Regions from separate parts of the Virgibacillus salinus genome, predicted to be linked through region 2. Evidence: predicted binding sites of a transcription regulator. Region 2 holds the regulator's gene; each other region holds the start of a gene.
The links. The regulator CtsR, encoded in region 2, represses protease genes until heat stress. The targets are predictions, from matches to a motif close to ATGGTCAATAAAGGTCAAACA.
Positions count from the first base shown of each region.

Region 1: clpP (ATP-dependent Clp endopeptidase proteolytic subunit ClpP) is a predicted target of CtsR. The motif match lies at 4,570-4,590, and genes of this name have one in related genera.
Region 3: BLS02_RS17300 (ATP-dependent Clp protease ATP-binding subunit) is a predicted target of CtsR. The motif match lies at 3,909-3,929, and genes of this name have one in related genera.

Region 1 covers NZ_FNKD01000001.1:1,253,531-1,259,321, forward strand. Annotated here, with positions in the region: gene BLS02_RS05875 (NUDIX hydrolase) at 28-492, shown strand; gene rapZ (RNase adapter RapZ) at 508-1,392, shown strand; gene BLS02_RS05885 (gluconeogenesis factor YvcK family protein) at 1,394-2,353, shown strand; gene whiA (DNA-binding protein WhiA) at 2,379-3,326, shown strand; gene BLS02_RS05895 (HPr family phosphocarrier protein) at 3,573-3,827, shown strand; gene clpP (ATP-dependent Clp endopeptidase proteolytic subunit ClpP) at 3,911-4,504, opposite strand; gene BLS02_RS05905 (response regulator) at 4,665-5,276, opposite strand; gene BLS02_RS05910 (sensor histidine kinase) at 5,251-5,791, opposite strand, start outside.
Region 2 covers NZ_FNKD01000006.1:73,701-79,491, reverse strand. Annotated here, with positions in the region: gene BLS02_RS18650 (MgtC/SapB family protein) at 1-683, shown strand, start outside; gene BLS02_RS18645 (CtsR family transcriptional regulator) at 1,325-1,792, shown strand; gene BLS02_RS18640 (protein-arginine kinase activator protein McsA) at 1,808-2,344, shown strand; gene BLS02_RS18635 (protein-arginine kinase McsB) at 2,341-3,405, shown strand; gene clpC (ATP-dependent protease ATP-binding subunit ClpC) at 3,422-5,791, shown strand, end outside.
Region 3 covers NZ_FNKD01000005.1:24,874-30,664, forward strand. Annotated here, with positions in the region: gene BLS02_RS17290 (SPFH domain-containing protein) at 1-595, opposite strand, end outside; gene BLS02_RS17295 (ComEC/Rec2 family competence protein) at 671-1,543, opposite strand; gene BLS02_RS17300 (ATP-dependent Clp protease ATP-binding subunit) at 1,735-3,864, opposite strand; gene BLS02_RS17305 (LCP family protein) at 4,235-5,269, shown strand; gene BLS02_RS17310 (Fe(3+) ABC transporter substrate-binding protein) at 5,471-5,791, shown strand, end outside.

The sequences.
Region 1 (5,791 bases), on a different contig from region 2:
CCTCTTAACGATTGGGGTGAATTAGGAATGCAACGTGTTACAAATTGCATATTATTAGATAAAGAGAAAGTCTTATTACTTAAAAAACCACGTCGAGGTTGGTACGCAATACCTGGTGGTAAAATGGAACAAGGTGAATCCATTAAGGAATCAGTAGTTCGGGAGTATCAGGAGGAAACTGAACTTCAATTGATAAAGCCATCATTAGCTGGCGCATTCACTTTCTCTGTTTTTAACGACAAATCTGTTGTTCATGAGTGGATGATGTTTACATTTATTTGCAAGAATTTCACTGGTGAATTGACGGAACATTGTAATGAAGGAGAATTGGAATGGGTTGCGTTAGATAATATTAAATACTTACCAATGGCTGAAGGGGATAGGAAGATATTTGAGCATGTACTGTCCTCAGAAGCAATGCTATATGGATCTTTTTCATATACTGAAAATTATGAGCTAATTAAATTACGCCTTGATCCAACCAGACCTTGAGGGGAGAAATACGTAATGTCGCATAATGAACAAGAAACAAAGCTAGTTGTTATAACAGGAATGTCAGGAGCGGGAAAAACGGTCGCAGTTCACAGCTTTGAAGATTTGGGGTATTACTGTGTAGATAACTTGCCGCCTGCTTTGCTTCCAAAATTTTTGGAGCTCATGAAAGATTCTACAAACAACATTCATAAAGTGGCGCTTGTAATGGATTTGCGTGGTCGGGAGTTTTTTGATTCATTATTTGAAGCACTGGATATTTTAGGTAAAGAAGATTGGCTCGACGAACATATTCTATTTCTCGATGCCCAGGATGAATCATTGGTAACAAGATATAAAGAAACGAGGCGTTCACATCCACTTGCTGTTGGAGGATTACCGCTAAATGGGATTCAGCAGGAACGTAAAATTCTAGATGAATTAAGGGGAAGAGCGCAACGTATAATCGACACGAGTAATTTAAAGCCAAAAGCATTGCGTGACAAAATACTTAAGGCATATACAGAAGATAAGCAAGAGATTTTTTCGGTTCATATGGTCTCTTTTGGATTTAAATATGGCGTTCCAATTGATGCGGATTTAGTATTTGATGTACGGTTTTTGCCGAATCCACACTATGTGTCACATATGCAGCCGTTAACAGGGCTGAATCCGGAAGTTTCATCCTATGTCTTCAAGTGGGGAGATACCAAAAAGTTTAATGAAAAAGTACTGGACTTACTACAGTTTATGCTTCCTCAATATAAGAAGGAAGGTAAGTCTCAGCTTGTTGTAGCGATTGGCTGTACTGGTGGACAACATCGGTCGGTCGCAATAGCTGAATACTTTGCCAAACAGCTTTCTTCCAATTACATTACCCATATTAGTCATCGAGATATCGATAAAAGAAAGGGACATTAATATGAGTGATAATCAACAGCCAAGAGTCGTCGTAATTGGTGGAGGTACAGGTATGCCAGTACTTTTAAGGGGACTAAAGAATTTGCCCATCCATTTAACAGCGCTTGTGACAGTGGCTGATGATGGTGGAAGTACTGGAAGATTGCGTAACGAAATGTCAATTCCTGCACCTGGAGATATTCGGAATGTAATCGCGGCATTGTCTGATGCCGAACCTATGTTATTGGAGTTGTTTCAACATCGATTCACGATGGGTAATGGCCTTTCGGGGCATTCAATGGGGAATCTACTCTTGGCAGCGATGACATCCATTACAGGGAACTTCTATACGGGTATTAAAGAGATATCACGTGTGTTAAATGTGAAAGGGAAAATTTATCCTATCTCTAATGAAAGTATGTCGTTGCATGCAAAAATGACTGACGGAATGGTCGTTTCAGGGGAATCTAATATCCCTTTAGCCAATAAGAAGATAAATCGTGTTTTTTTAAGCCCTCAACCGGTACAGCCGCTTCCAAATGCCGTACGAGCATTAGAAAAGGCTGATTTAATCGTAATTGCACCCGGAAGCCTATATACCAGTATATTGCCAAACATGATTATTCCACAAATAGATGTAGCGATTCAGCAATCTAAAGGTAAGGTTGTATATGTCTGCAATGTGATGACCCAGGCTGGAGAAACTACCGGATATAGTGCTGCAGATCATGTGCAGGCAATTCATGAGCACGTTGGTAATTGTATCGATTCGATTGTTGTGCATAATGAACCGATTAACGAAAATGTACGTGATGTATATGCAGAAGAAAATGCAGCACCTGTTGTTTATGATACAGATCGTTTACTGGAGATGGGATTACAGATTATTGAAAGTGATATAATTAATCCATCCAGAACTGCTTTACGTCATGATACACATAAGATAGCTGAATTACTTTATTCGATAATTAATAAATCATAAGCCGGTTTAACGAGGAGGTGTGGGGTTGTCATTTGCATCGGAAATAAAAAAAGAACTGACAGGAATCGACTTGGATACGTGCTGTAAATACTCAGAGCTTGCTGCTTTGGTGCGTATGAATGGTGCTATATCCATGTCAAGGCAAAGTTACACACTTGATGTCCAAACCGAAAATGCTGCAATTGCACGCCGTATTTATACGCTAATTAAATCATTATATTCTATTCCAGTAGAATTGTTAGTACGTAAGAAAATGAAACTGAAAAAAAATAATGTTTATATTGTACGTATGAAAAAAGAAGTACAAGATCTTTTGTACGATTTGGGTATATTAGAAGATTCTCATTCATTTGTACGAACAATTCCAACTAAATACTTGAAAAAGGATTGTTGTAAAAGATCCTATCTGCGAGGAGCCTTTTTGGCAGGTGGTTCCATTAATAATCCGGAAACATCCTCTTACCATTTAGAAATCTTTAATTCGTATCAGGAGCACAATACTGCACTTTGTGATTTGTTAAATAATTTCAATCTTCGAGCTAGAGAATTGGAACGTAAAAAAGGCTATATTGCATATTTGAAGGAAGCAGAAAAAATCACAGAGTTTTTAAGTATTATTGGAGCTCATAATGCGCTATTTAAGTTTGAAGATGTGCGGATTGTCCGAGATATGCGAAATTCCGTTAACAGACTTGTTAATTGTGAAACTGCAAACTTGAATAAAACAATTGGAGCCGCATTTCGTCAAATCGAGAATATAAAGCTAATTGAAAGGGAAGTCGGACTTGACGCTCTTCCGGAAAAACTACGTGAAATTGCGATATTACGTGTTCAGCATCAAGATATCTCTCTAAAAGAATTGGGAGAACAGGTTTCTAGTGGGAAAATATCCAAATCCGGTGTCAACCACCGTCTAAAAAAGATTGATGAATTCGCTGAAAAAATTCAACATGATGGAACGTTTTCGGAATGAGTGAATAAGTTACAGAACTATTCGCAGTATGATATACTATCCATCAATATAATACTATTTTGGAGACAATAGCAGCTAGATAAAGAAATATTTACCATGCTGCTGTCTTTTTTTAGCAGTTAGGAAGTATAAAATACTTTTTAACTGCATAAGTGCAATTAAGGCTTTCGCCATTAAGGGCTTGGCGATAAGCCGGGTTTTCTAACATTATTTTGAAAACGATTTCAGATGAGGAGGATGAGAGATTTGGTTGAGAAATCGGTGAAAGTTGAGCTAGATGCAGGTCTGCAAGCGAGACCAGCCGCTCAATTCGTTCAGGAAGCAAATCGCTATTCAGCACATTTATTTCTTGAAAAGAATGGAAAACGGGTTAATGCGAAAAGTATTATGGGCTTGATGAGCTTAGCTATTACTTCTGGAGAGACTATTACATTGCTTGCAGAGGGTGCAGATGAAGAGATTGCATTAAATCATTTAACTGCATTCGTTTCAAAAACATAGAATGAAAGATAAGTAACTAAAATTACCATTAAAGTTAAATAAAGAGGTTATCCCAAAATGGGATAACCTCTTTATGTTTCAATTTATTTCTTATCTGAGTTTCTTTCCAAAATTTTATCAATTAAGCCGTATTCTACAGATTTCTCAGCTGACATGAAATTATCACGATCTGTATCACGCTCTACAACTTCAAGTGACTGACCTGTACGTTCAGCAAGAATTTGATTCATTTTTCGTTTCATTTCAACAATTCGTTTTGCGTGAATTTCGATATCTGTTGCTTGACCTTGTGTTCCACCTAAAGGCTGGTGAATCATTACTTCACTGTTTGGAAGTGCATAACGTTTACCTTTTTCACCAGCTGCTAGCAGGAATGCTCCCATTGATGCAGCCATACCAGTGCATATTGTTGATACATTAGGCTTGATGAACTGCATTGTATCATAAATTGCCATTCCAGCAGTAATAGATCCTCCTGGTGAATTAATGTATAATGAGATATCCTTATCTGGATCGTCTGCTTCTAAGAAAAGCAACTGTGCAACGATTGAGTTTGCAACATTATCATCAATCCCACTGCCAAGCATTATAATGCGATCTTTTAATAAGCGTGAATAGATATCATATGCGCGTTCTCCACGGTTTGTTTGTTCAATAACTGTAGGTATTAAATTCATGTGAAAATCCTCCTTATTTCATCTCGTATTCATCCATAAATGTTGGATATTTTTATCATAACTAATAGGTCAAAAAAGGTCAAACAAAAACGTTCCACAAGTTTTGCAATAAAATCTCTTTCCCCATCTTTCCCTTTACAATAGAATATAAACGTTTCAGCTAAACAAGTTTATACTTATTTTTCGGACGCCCTTGCTTACCGTATTGTGAGATGGCTTCAACTTCGCCTTTGCTTTCTAAATAGTTTAGATAACGGTGAACCGTTTGATAGGCAATGGGTAATGATTGTTGAATTTCATTAATGGATGAAGGTGTGTCTTGCTGGATCAAAAAGCTTTTTATCGAATTTAATGTAGATTGGCTAATTCCTTTCTCAACATACACGTTATCTTTATCACCAATTAATTTTCCAACCTTTAAGTTGATTCGAATTCTCGAAATTAGATCTGGTGCCTTAATCGGTTTTAATGCAAAGTCAGTTGCCTCAGCATGTAAAAAGGTATTTGCAATTTCTTGTCGCTCATCAACCGTTAAAATAATTATTGGAATTCTAGTATTATGTTTTCGCAATTCCTTTGTTGTTTTAAGACCATCCCAATCAGGCATATGATAATCAAGTAAAACAAGGTCAGGTTCTATCGTCTTAAATAGTTCAATAGCCTGCTTTCCTGTAGATGCTTCTACTACGCTCCATCCAGCATACGCACAAATTTCTTTAAGTGTAAAGCGGATGTCTTCATTATCATCAACTATTAATATGGTAATGCTCATCGATTTCGTCACCTACTTTTAGTGTTGGCAGAGTGATGTTCATTTGGGTATGGCTGCCTCGTATACTTTTGACCGTTATAGTACCACTGTGATTCTCTACTACTCGTTTTACAAAGGAAAGACCAATCCCTGATGAATTTTTCGTGCTGAAGCCATCAAGCCAAATATCATTTATATGCTCTTCTTTTATCCCTGGACCATTGTCTTGAATTTGAAACAAAATACCATTATCTATACTTTTGACATTGATATGTATAAATCCTTTTTTTCCTTCAAATGAACTTATTGCATTTTCCAAAATATTTGATATTGCACGGGAAAAGCGAATTTTATTTACTTGAATAGCAGGAAGGTTGTCTTCAATTTCAACTTCCATATGTACAAGCTGTTCATCCAGACTTAGATGACTTGTTACGTATTCAAGCAACTCCTTTACGGGGAGCTTCTGTTTAATATTTTCATAAAGGATTTCTGTAATCATATCTTTCATTTTCTCAACTGAATGATCCATTCGT
Region 2 (5,791 bases):
ATCAATTTTTTGGCGATAATTTTCCAACCATTATGGTTCGCGTACTTATTGCTTTACTCCTTTCAGGGTTAATCGGGTTTGAACGAGAATTAAAAAATCACTCAGCTGGATTTCGTACCCACATTTTAGTGGGAGTAGGTTCCTGTTTAATGATGCTATTATCCTTATATGGTTTTGAAGAATTTATTGGAGAATACGACAATATTCGTTTTGACCCAGCACGTATACCTTCTTATGTTATAAGTGGAATTGGGTTCCTTGGTGCTGGTACTATTATTGTAAATGGAATGACTATCCGTGGGCTAACTACTGCTGCTTCTATATGGACGGTTGCTGGATTAGGTTTAGTAGTAGGTGCTGGAATGTATGCTCCAGCAATGTTTACGACATTAATCATCTTGTTAAGTCTCGTTTTTTTAAACAACATTGAAAAGTTATTCACTAAAGCACGATCTTCCTATCTAATTGAAATTGTTGCTCTGCCTGATTTGAAAATAAATAATATTATATCAATCTTTGAATCATATAATTTATCCATTAAACAAGTCGAAATCGAACGAGTTGATAACAATCTTCGTAATATATTTATTAAGATTTATCCAAATCAAGATTTAGATCGTGTATCACTGTTCGAAGAAGTATCAAAAATAAAACATGTCAAAAATATCATTGAGCGAAAATAATTTATTAAGAACCTTGCGATTAGTTATATCGTAAGGTTTTTTTCATAAATTAAGCAAGCAACATGGCTGTCGATTGCGCAGCCACCATCTGTCATGAAAATGTTGTAATCGAATTTTCATATAAATAATGTTGAAAGGTTTTGCGAACACCAGGGACCTTATTTCTTACAAATCCCATCTATTAACCAAGATATATGTAAAGTAAGGGCTTCTGTGTCCGGATAAATTCTAAAAGGTAACTTTTTATAGAAATAGCGTCTCCTGTGTCCGCTAAAAAATAAAAGGTTTAGAAAAAATTTATTTCGCTAAACCTCCGTTGCTCCGCAATGCGCAACCATCTGTTATGAAATTGAATTTGTAATAGAGCTAGAGAGGTGTTTTCATACAAAATAATAGATCCTTTGAATGCATAAGTGCAATTAAGGATTATCTATATTAAGGGTTGGCGCTAAGCCAAGTTTTCTAATGTTTCATTTATCTTTAACTTGGCTAAAATATGTATAGAACATTGTATTTGCATAAGAATTAATTTAAAGTATAATAAAAATATAGTCAAAGTTAGTCAAAGTCAAAACTAAAAATTAAAAAGAGTTGGAAAGACATAAAAGGGTAAATCATAAGATGAAAGTGGGGGAGGGTATATGAGTAACATTTCAGATATAATTGAACAACATTTAAAGAAAATTCTGGAGGCTGCTAGGCAGGATGCGATTGAGATTAAACGAAGTGAGATCGCTGATCAATTCCATTGTGTGCCATCACAAATTAATTATGTGATTAATACACGCTTTACAGTGGAAAAAGGGTATATAGTTGAAAGTAAGCGTGGTGGTGGAGGATATATCCGTATTATCCGGATTCAGCATCAGGACAAGTCTGAATTAATTGATGATATTATAGAGATGATAAATCCTCAAGTAACACAACAAGCTGCACTTGATATACTGGAAAGGTTGCTAGAAGAAGAAATTGTTACAAAACGTGAGGCGAAAATTATTTTAAGCGCTATTGGCAGAAATACACTGGCATTTCAATTACCTTTACGAGACGAGGTTCGCGCCCGTGTGTTAACTTCAATGCTTTCGACTTTAAAATATTTAAATAAATAAAAGGGGAGAGAATATATGGAATGTCAAGAGTGCCATAAACGGCAAGCTACCCTTCATTTTTCGCAAGTTATTAACGGCAATAAAACAGAAGTACATGTTTGTGAAGTCTGTGCAAAAGAAAAAGGATATATGACATATCCTGAAGAAGGATATTCCCTTCATAATTTATTATCTGGTTTATTTAATTTTGATACTTCATCTATAGACAATCAAAAGGGCTCATCATATAAACAGGCACAAGATTTGCAATGTCCGCAATGTGAAATGAGGTTTTCTGAATTTAAACGTGTTGGTAAGTTTGGTTGCGCTGAATGCTACCGGACCTTCTCTGAACGTTTAGATCCAATTCTTCGTCGTGTGCATAGTGGTAATACGAAGCATCATGGCAAGATTCCTACCCGTAAAGGTGGAGATTTGCACATGAAGAAGGAAATAGAGTCACATAAGGCAGAATTACACCATTTAATTGAAAATGAAGCTTTCGAGGATGCTGCAAAGGTTAGAGATAAAATTAAAGAATTGGAAAAACAGATGCGAGGTGATAATACATGACCTTACAAAACTTTATGAATGAAGCCATTAGCCCATGGATGAGAGAAGAAGGTCCTGATAGTGATATTGTATTGAGCAGCCGGATTCGGTTGGCACGTAATTTTGCAGATTATTCATATCCAATATTAGCTAATCAGAAAGACCTTCAAAGCATAAGTCAGTTTTTTCAGGATGAATACGAACATAAATCTTTTCAGGATTACCTGAATTTCGAATTTATACCTATTAGCAGTCTAAAACCAGTCGAAAAGCGTGTTCTGGTAGAAAAACATTTGATTAGTCCGCACTTAGTGGAGCATGATAATTCCGCAGCAACACTCATTTCAAAAAACGAACAAGTATCTGTTATGATAAATGAAGAAGATCACATTCGGGTTCAGCTTTATTTTCCCGGTTTCCAATTAAATAAGGCACTTGAAAAAGCTTTCGAATTTGATGATTGGCTAGAAGAAAAAATTGATTATGCATTTGATGAGAAACATGGCTATTTAACTACTTGCCCGACAAATGTTGGAACAGGGATGCGGGCTTCTGTTATGATGCACCTTCCGGCATTAGCATGGTCTCAGCAAATTAATCGGATGATACCGTCAATAAATCAGCTGGGCCTTGTTGTTCGTGGTATTTATGGTGAAGGCAGCGAAGCTATTGGAAATATATTTCAAATTTCCAATCAGATTACACTAGGGAAATCCGAAGGAGATATTGTTGAGGATTTACAAAGTGTTGTCCAGCAGTTAATTGAACATGAACGTAATGCTCGAAATAGAATAATGGAGCAGTCGAGTACGAAATTAGAGAACAGAATCTATCGATCATACGGAGTATTGGAATATAGCCGAATATTGGAATCAAAAGAAGCAGCAAAGTGTCTATCGAATGTTCGGCTTGGAATTGATTTGGGAATTATAGAAAAAGTACCTCGTAATATACTTAGTGAGTTAATGGTTCTCACTCAACCTGGTTTTTTACAGCAATATGCAAAAAAGAATTTAACAGCGAGTGAGCGAGATGTATTTAGAGCATCATTAGTTCGTGAACGGCTGCAATTAGAGAAATAGGTAGGAGGAAATCGATATGATGTTTGGACGTTTTACAGAAAGAGCACAAAAAGTGTTAGCATTATCCCAGGAAGAAGCAGTACGACTGGGCCACAATAATATTGGCACAGAGCATATATTATTAGGACTTGTTCGTGAAGGTGAAGGCATTGCTGCAAAAGCACTGCAATCATTAGGATTAGAGGTTCCAAAAATACAAGAAGAAGTGGAAAAGCTAATTGGTGTAGGCAAACAACCAATGCAAACGATTCATTACACACCACGAGCTAAGAAAGTAGTCGAGTTATCTCAGGATGAAGCACGTAAATTAGGTCATTCTTATGTAGGAACGGAACATATTCTATTAGGTTTAATACGTGAAGGCGAAGGTGTTGCAGCACGTGTTTTGAATAACCTTGGTGTCAGTCTAAATAAGGCGCGGCAACAAGTACTTCAGCTATTAGGCAGTAACGAATCGCAAGCAGGTCGCCAGGGACGTGGTAATGCACAGGCATCAAGCGCGAACACTCCAACATTGGACTCACTGGCACGTGACTTAACTGTTAGTGCAAAAGAAGGAAATGTTGATCCGGTTATTGGTCGTGGGAAAGAAATTGAAAGAGTAATTCAAGTACTTAGCCGCCGGACTAAAAACAATCCTGTCTTAATCGGGGAGCCGGGTGTCGGTAAAACAGCTGTTGCGGAAGGATTGGCTCAGCAAATAGTCGATAATGAAATTCCAGAAACATTACGTGATAAACGTGTTATGACACTAGATATGGGAACTGTAGTTGCAGGAACCAAATATCGTGGCGAATTTGAAGATAGGCTTAAAAAAGTGATGGAGGAAATTCGTCAGGCAGGCAACATTATCCTGTTCATCGATGAATTGCATACATTAATTGGAGCTGGTGGAGCAGAAGGTGCTATCGATGCATCCAATATTCTTAAACCCGCATTATCCCGTGGCGAACTGCAATGTATTGGTGCCACTACACTTGATGAATATCGTAAATATATTGAAAAGGATGCTGCGTTAGAACGGAGATTCCAGCCAATTCAGGTAGATGAACCAACATTGGAAGAAACGGTTCAGATTTTGAAGGGGTTACGTGACCGCTATGAGGCCCATCATCGTGTGACAATTCCGGATGATGCTGTAGAGGCAGCAGCAAATCTGTCAAACCGTTATATTACAGACCGGTTTTTACCAGATAAGGCCATTGATTTAATTGATGAAGCAGGTTCTAAAGTTCGACTGCGCTCTTATACAATTCCGCCAAACTTAAAGGATTTGGAACAGAAACTGGAAGAAGTTCGTAAAGAGAAGGACTCCGCAGTACAAAGTCAGGAATTTGAAAAGGCGGCATCGTTACGTGACTCAGAACAGCGTCTGCGTGAAGAATTAGAAGAAACCAAGAGTAAATGGAAAGAAAAGCAAGGTCAGGAAACTTCAGAGGTATCTGTTGAAGATATTGCTAAGGTTGTTTCTACATGGACTGGTGTGCCTGTTTCTAATCTCACCAAAGATGAAAGTGACCGTCTGTTAAATTTGGAGAAAACATTACATGACCGTGTAATTGGTCAGGAAGAGTCCGTAAACGCAGTATCAAAAGCAATCCGCCGTGCTCGAGCTGGATTAAAAGATCCTAAACGCCCCATTGGGTCATTCATTTTCCTAGGTCCAACAGGGGTCGGTAAAACCGAACTTGCACGTGCGTTAGCTGAGGCAATGTTTGCTGATGAGGAAGCGATGATTCGAATTGATATGTCTGAATACATGGAAAAACATTCTACTTCCCGTCTTGTAGGATCCCCACCTGGATATGTAGGCTATGAAGAAGGTGGTCAGCTTACTGAGAAAGTACGAAGAAAACCATATTCAGTTGTATTATTAGATGAGGTTGAGAAAGCCCATCCAGAAGTATTCAACATCTTACTACAGGTACTTGAGGATGGTCGCCTAACTGATTCAAAAGGCCGTGTCATTGATTTTCGTAACACTGTTCTCATCATGACTTCCAACGTAGGTGCAGATGAGTTGAGACGGAATAAATATGTTGGTTTTAACTTGGAAGAAGAGAATCAGGATTACAATAATATGAAAACCAAAGTAACCGAAGAGTTGAAAAAAGCATTTAGACCAGAGTTCTTAAATAGAATTGATGAAACGATAGTATTCCATTCATTAGAGCGCAAACACATGAAGGATATTGTCACATTAATGATTAAACAATTGCAGCATCGTTTGAAACAACAGGAAATAGAATTCACGCTTACAGATAAAGCGGTAGAAAAGATCGCTAATGAAGGATTTAATCCTGAATATGGGGCACGCCCATTACGCAGATCCATTCAAAAGAATATAGAGGATTTACTATCTGAAGAATTGCTGAAAGAAACTATT
Region 3 (5,791 bases), on a different contig from region 2:
GTGTTAAGCGTGCTTCGATAACATCAACACCTGCTACTTTTAAGCGTTCCTGCAGTTCTTTCGTTAGCTGGCTTGAAATTTCTTCAGCATTACCACGGAGTGTTAATTCTTCATCAGTAAAAGTATCATAAGGGTATTTGGTTGCAACTGCCCGAATAGCAGTTTCACTCTGGATTTCCACAAATTCCTCGTATTGGTCAACATCAAATACTGCTTTTGCTGCATCGACAACTTTGAATACTATTACTGCTGCAATCTCTATTGGGTTACCATTGACATCATTGACCTTCAATCGTTTACTGTTAAAATTACGTACCCGAAGTGATATTGTACGTCTCAATGAAAATGGAACTGTAACTACAATACCTTCTTTTCGTATACTTCCCATGTATTTTCCGAGAAAAATAACTACTACTGACTGATTGGGCTGTATTAAGGTGATGCCACTGCCCAAAATGATCGCAATAGCTAAACAAATGGCACCAATAACATATAATTCTTGAAAGAAGCTAACTACTGTAACGGCCAGCAGAACTGCAATAGTCAGGATACCAACATAGCCATTCATCATCCATGCATCTTTTTCACGTAACATGTTAACACACCTTCCCCAGAATAGTTGTTTTATTTTAATATTATAATGATATTATAATTGTTTAAAATTGTAAATTTATCCTGTGCTCAAATTACTTGTTGGATGCTTCTCAGTTTCAATCAGGTAACTTTCACCATCTGTACTAATCGTAATGTCGCCGAATATTGCAGTTGAGTATATAGCTGCATTAACATTGATTAAATTTTCGATAACTCGATCAACTGGGTGACCATAGTCATTCTTCTTACTATATGTAAGAATTGCAAGTTCCGGATTTACTTTATCTAAAAAATCCGACGTGGTACTCGTGTTTGAACCATGATGAGCCACTTTTATGATTTCGGACTGCAGATTATATTTTTTCGACAGTTTCTTCTCTTGTTCTTTTTCGACATCGCCCATAAGCAAAAAGTCTATTTCCTTAAAGCTGATTTTTAATGCAATCGATGAATCGTTATTATCTTTATTTCCAGTATGTGTATTTAAAATTCGTACTTTAAAAAATGGATCAATTTGAATCAGAGCATTTTGCTTAGCTATTTCAATAGGGATCCGTTGTTTCAGTATTTGACTGATATACTTGGCATATGTTTTGGTTGAATATAGTTTTCCCGAGTCAATAATCCGATCTACTTCGAATGACTTCATAACATGTGTCAGGCCGCCAATATGATCAATATCAGGATGTGTAGCAATAAGTAAATCAATTTTTTCAACGTTATGGTCTTCTAGGAACCCAACTACTTTTTTCCCAGCTTCAGGAGGTCCACCGTCAATCAGTATATTTTTATCAGAAGGCGTTTGTATCAAAATACTATCCCCCTGGCCAACATCAATGAAGTGGACATCCATTTCGGTTTGTTCCCCATATACGTTATGACCAGAACCGGTTAAAACAAAGAACACCAACAACATGGTCGAAGCACTCACTCGTAAGTATCTCTGCATGAAAGACATCCTTTATCAATTTTTAATCTCTATATAGTTTTTCACCGAAGTGGATTAATAATACGTAGTACCGTGGTTATTGCGGTGTCAATTAACGAAACTTCTTGAGGCAGGATTCGATAGTTGAATAAAGTCCTCTGCACATAAAAAGCCGCTGACACCTTATGTCAGCGGCTTCCTATTGTTAAATGTTATTCACTTTTTACGACAACAATGTCGCCATTTGTTACTTCTACTTGAACAGCCTTAACTATTTCTTCTTCCAAAATCAGATCTGTTAATTGATCTTCAATTTTATCTTGGATAACTCGGCGTAAAGGTCTTGCACCAAAACGGCGGTCATAGCCAAGTCTTGCTAATTCTCTTTTTGCATCATCAGATACTGTTATACTAATATCGTTTTCCTCAATTCTTTCTTCTAGTTCTGCAAGCATTAGATCAACAATCTCAATTAAATGATCCTCAGCTAGTTCATTGAAGTTAACAATACCATCGAAACGGTTTAAGAATTCAGGTTTAAAATAATCACTTAAGTTTTCAAGTGTTGAAACTGATTCATGTTCATCTTTGTTAAATCCAACATTAACTTCCTTCACACCAGTTCCAGCATTACTTGTCATGATAATTACGGTGTCTTTAAAACTTACTGTTCGACCATGTGAATCAGTCAAATGGCCATCTTCCATAATTTGCAGGAACATATTCTGTACATCTGGATGTGCTTTCTCGACTTCATCCAGCAAGATGATTGAATATGGGTTGCGTCGAACACGTTCTGTTAGCTGCCCCGCTTCTTCATGCCCCACATAACCTGGTGGTGACCCAATAATTTTAGACACTGCATGCTTCTCCATATACTCACTCATGTCAAGACGAATTAAGCTTTCACGGGAACCGAATAATTCTTCGGCGAGTGCTTTAGTCAATTCGGTTTTCCCTACACCAGTTGGACCAACAAATAAGAATGATCCAATTGGACGATATTTTGATTTTAAACCTGCACGACTGCGGCGAACTGCTTTGGCTACTTTGTTAACTGCTTCCGGTTGTCCGATAACTTTTGTTCCAATATTTTCTGCGATATTTTTCATTTTCTCTTGCTCGTCAGTTTGCAGCTTTGTTACGGGTATACCAGTTTTTTCTTCAATAATTAATTGAATATCAGCTACATCAACATCGACAACCTGTTCGTCGTTTTTAGCTGTTTCCAGTTGCTTTTGCAATTGAATTTCCTGATAGCGTAAATTCGCTGCTCGTTCATAATCTTCTTTTTCTGCAGCTTGTTCTTTTTCACTGACAATTTCGTCTATCTTTTGCTGAATTGAATTGGAATCTTTTTCTGCATTTGAAAGATTTAAACGTGAACCAACTTCATCCATAAGATCAATAGCTTTGTCTGGTAAGAAGCGGTCCTGAATATAGCGCTGTGATAATGTTACAAACGCCTTAACTGCCTCTTCAGAGTATCGAACTTCATGGAAGCTTTCGTAACGAGATTTTATTCCGTTTAGTATTTGAATTGCCTCATCTGCTGAAGGCTCTTTCACGATAATTGGCTGGAAACGACGCTCAAGTGCCGCATCCTTCTCAATTTTACGATATTCCTTTAATGTTGTAGCACCTATCAATTGCATTTCGCCTCGAGCTAATGCAGGCTTCAGAATATTTCCTGCATCCATCTGCGAGCTTTCTGCAGTACCAGCTCCTACTAATAAATGAATCTCATCAACGAATAAGATTACATTTTTACGTGATTGCAACTCTTGAACAAGTTGCTTCATGCGTTCTTCAAATTGTCCACGAACACCTGTGTTTGCTACAAGTGAAGCAACATCTAATAGATATATTTCCTTGTTCATAAGTTTGGCAGATACATTTCCCTCAGCAATTCGGAGGGCTAGTCCTTCAGCAATAGCTGTTTTACCAACACCAGGTTCACCTATTAGAACAGGATTGTTCTTATTTCGACGATTCAATGTTTCAACGACTCGTTTCACTTCATTGTCACGGCCGACAACTGGGTCAATTAAGCCAGCGCGTGCTGCATCTGTTACGTTTTTACCAAGCTGATCCAATAATCCATCGCCATTACCTGTTTGTTGTTGTGTCTTTGTTCCGGTATAGCTTTGACCATTTCCTTGGAAAAATTTATCCGAAAAACTATCTTGATTATTCTGAGCTGATCCATAACCACCGTTCATTAATTGACCTTGTATCTCTTTGAAACATTCATTACAAACGTGCATATGCATTTTCTCATTGTTGATTTGCATGGCTACATTAATTGATGCTGGGTGAATACCACATTGTTGACACTTCATATGTCACTCCTCCTTGTGATTTCAATTTATTATAAAAAGGTTTGACTTTGACTATATTTGACCTTTAACTTTATTATACTCTGACCAATTTTGACTTTCAAGTATTAAAGATTAATTTTTATTAAAAATCTTGATCATTATTTTGATATATCCGATCACTGATATTCTAAAACATATCTAATTGTTATTTTCCTTTTAATTTACATATAATAATGTTTAAAACATTCGTTAAAGGGTTCTTATGAAATCGTACCCCTTCAACTTTGAGGACAAGCCTTAAAATTGATAAACCTTAGTTGCACTTATGCAGTAAGAAAGTACCTATCAAAAAGACTAACTTTCGTCGGCAGCCTGAAGCGGAGGAATTATTGTGCACGATTTAAGATTGGAACGAAGGAAACAAAAAAGATCAAAAAAGCGAAGGAAACAATTACTGTATTCAGTTATCTTTCTTATAGTAATTATTATTGGAATTGGTAGTTACTTATTACTTCAAACATACAATACTGCTAAAGACTCCTATAGTGGATTAGATCGACCTGGAGGGAAATCCGAACTGCGGAGCGATACAGTAAAAATCGGAGAGGATCCTATTTCAATTTTGTTGATGGGGATTGAAAACTATTCTTCCGGCGGGAAAAATGGACGTGCCGATACGCAAATAGTCGTTACACTCAATCCAGACACGAACAAGATGACAATGACATCGATTCCAAGAGATACCAGAGTTGATTTACCGACAGAAGCTGTGGGACAGGAAAATGCAGGATCTCATAAAATTAATGCGGCATATACTTATGCCTCCCTTTCCGGTTACAGCGCACCAAAACTAACGGTCGAAACAGTGGAAAATTTGCTTGATATTCCAATTGATGAGTATGCTGTAGCCAACTTCGAAGGTTTTCGTGATATTGTTAATGCACTTGGGGGTGTAACACTAGACATTAAGAAAGGTTTTTGGGAGAAAAATATCTATAATAATGATAAGAGAATTTATTTTACGGAAGGTACCACAAATTTAAGTGGTGAAGAAGCACTGGCTTTCGTCCGAATGCGAAAAAGAGCAGTTAATAATACTTACCCTCGCGATGAAAGACAGCGCCAGTTTATTAAAGCAGCTATTAGCGAAGCAATATCAGTTGGTACTATTTTTAAAGTTGGAGAAATAACAGATATACTCGGTGAGCACGTTAAATCCAGCTTAAAACCAGCTGAAATTTATGCTCTAGAAAAGGAATATTCCTCAATAGATGCCACAGCTATTAAAACATTTGAAATATCAGGATCCAATCACCGGATAAATGGGATATCTTTTTTCATCCCTACTGATCAAGACCTTGCCGAGATATCCAGAAAACTAAAGAAGGAGTTGGGGTTGCCTGCTGATAAAGTTCAGGATGAATGATAATGATAAGAATAGAAAGGTCCAAACGTCGATTCCCCTCATTTTTATGACGTTTGACTTTAACTATTTCTTTTACTCACCAGCTCCTAATTAATTTGCATAAATCCATTGACTTGTTTTCTTTTTTCTGTAAAATAATAATTGAAAATGAAATTCATTATCAATTAAGTACATACACTTAAAACCAAAGGAGATTACTATATGAATAACAGATTCTTTATAATCAGCATGATCGGTTTATTATCTATATTTTCATTAGCTGCATGCGGAAATAATTCAGAGGATGGTGATTCTTCTGGGGAGTCTAGTGATGCTAAAGGAGAAATTAATCTTTATACAGGGCGTCATTATGAAACTGACCAAGAATTATATGACCAGTTTACAGAAGAGACAGGAATCCAAGTTAATGTTATTAAAGGTAAAGATGATGAGTTAATAGCACGTTTGGACCGTGAAGGAAAAGCATCTGAGGCTGATCTATTTATTACAGCTGATGCAGGACGTCTGCACATTGCAAAAGAA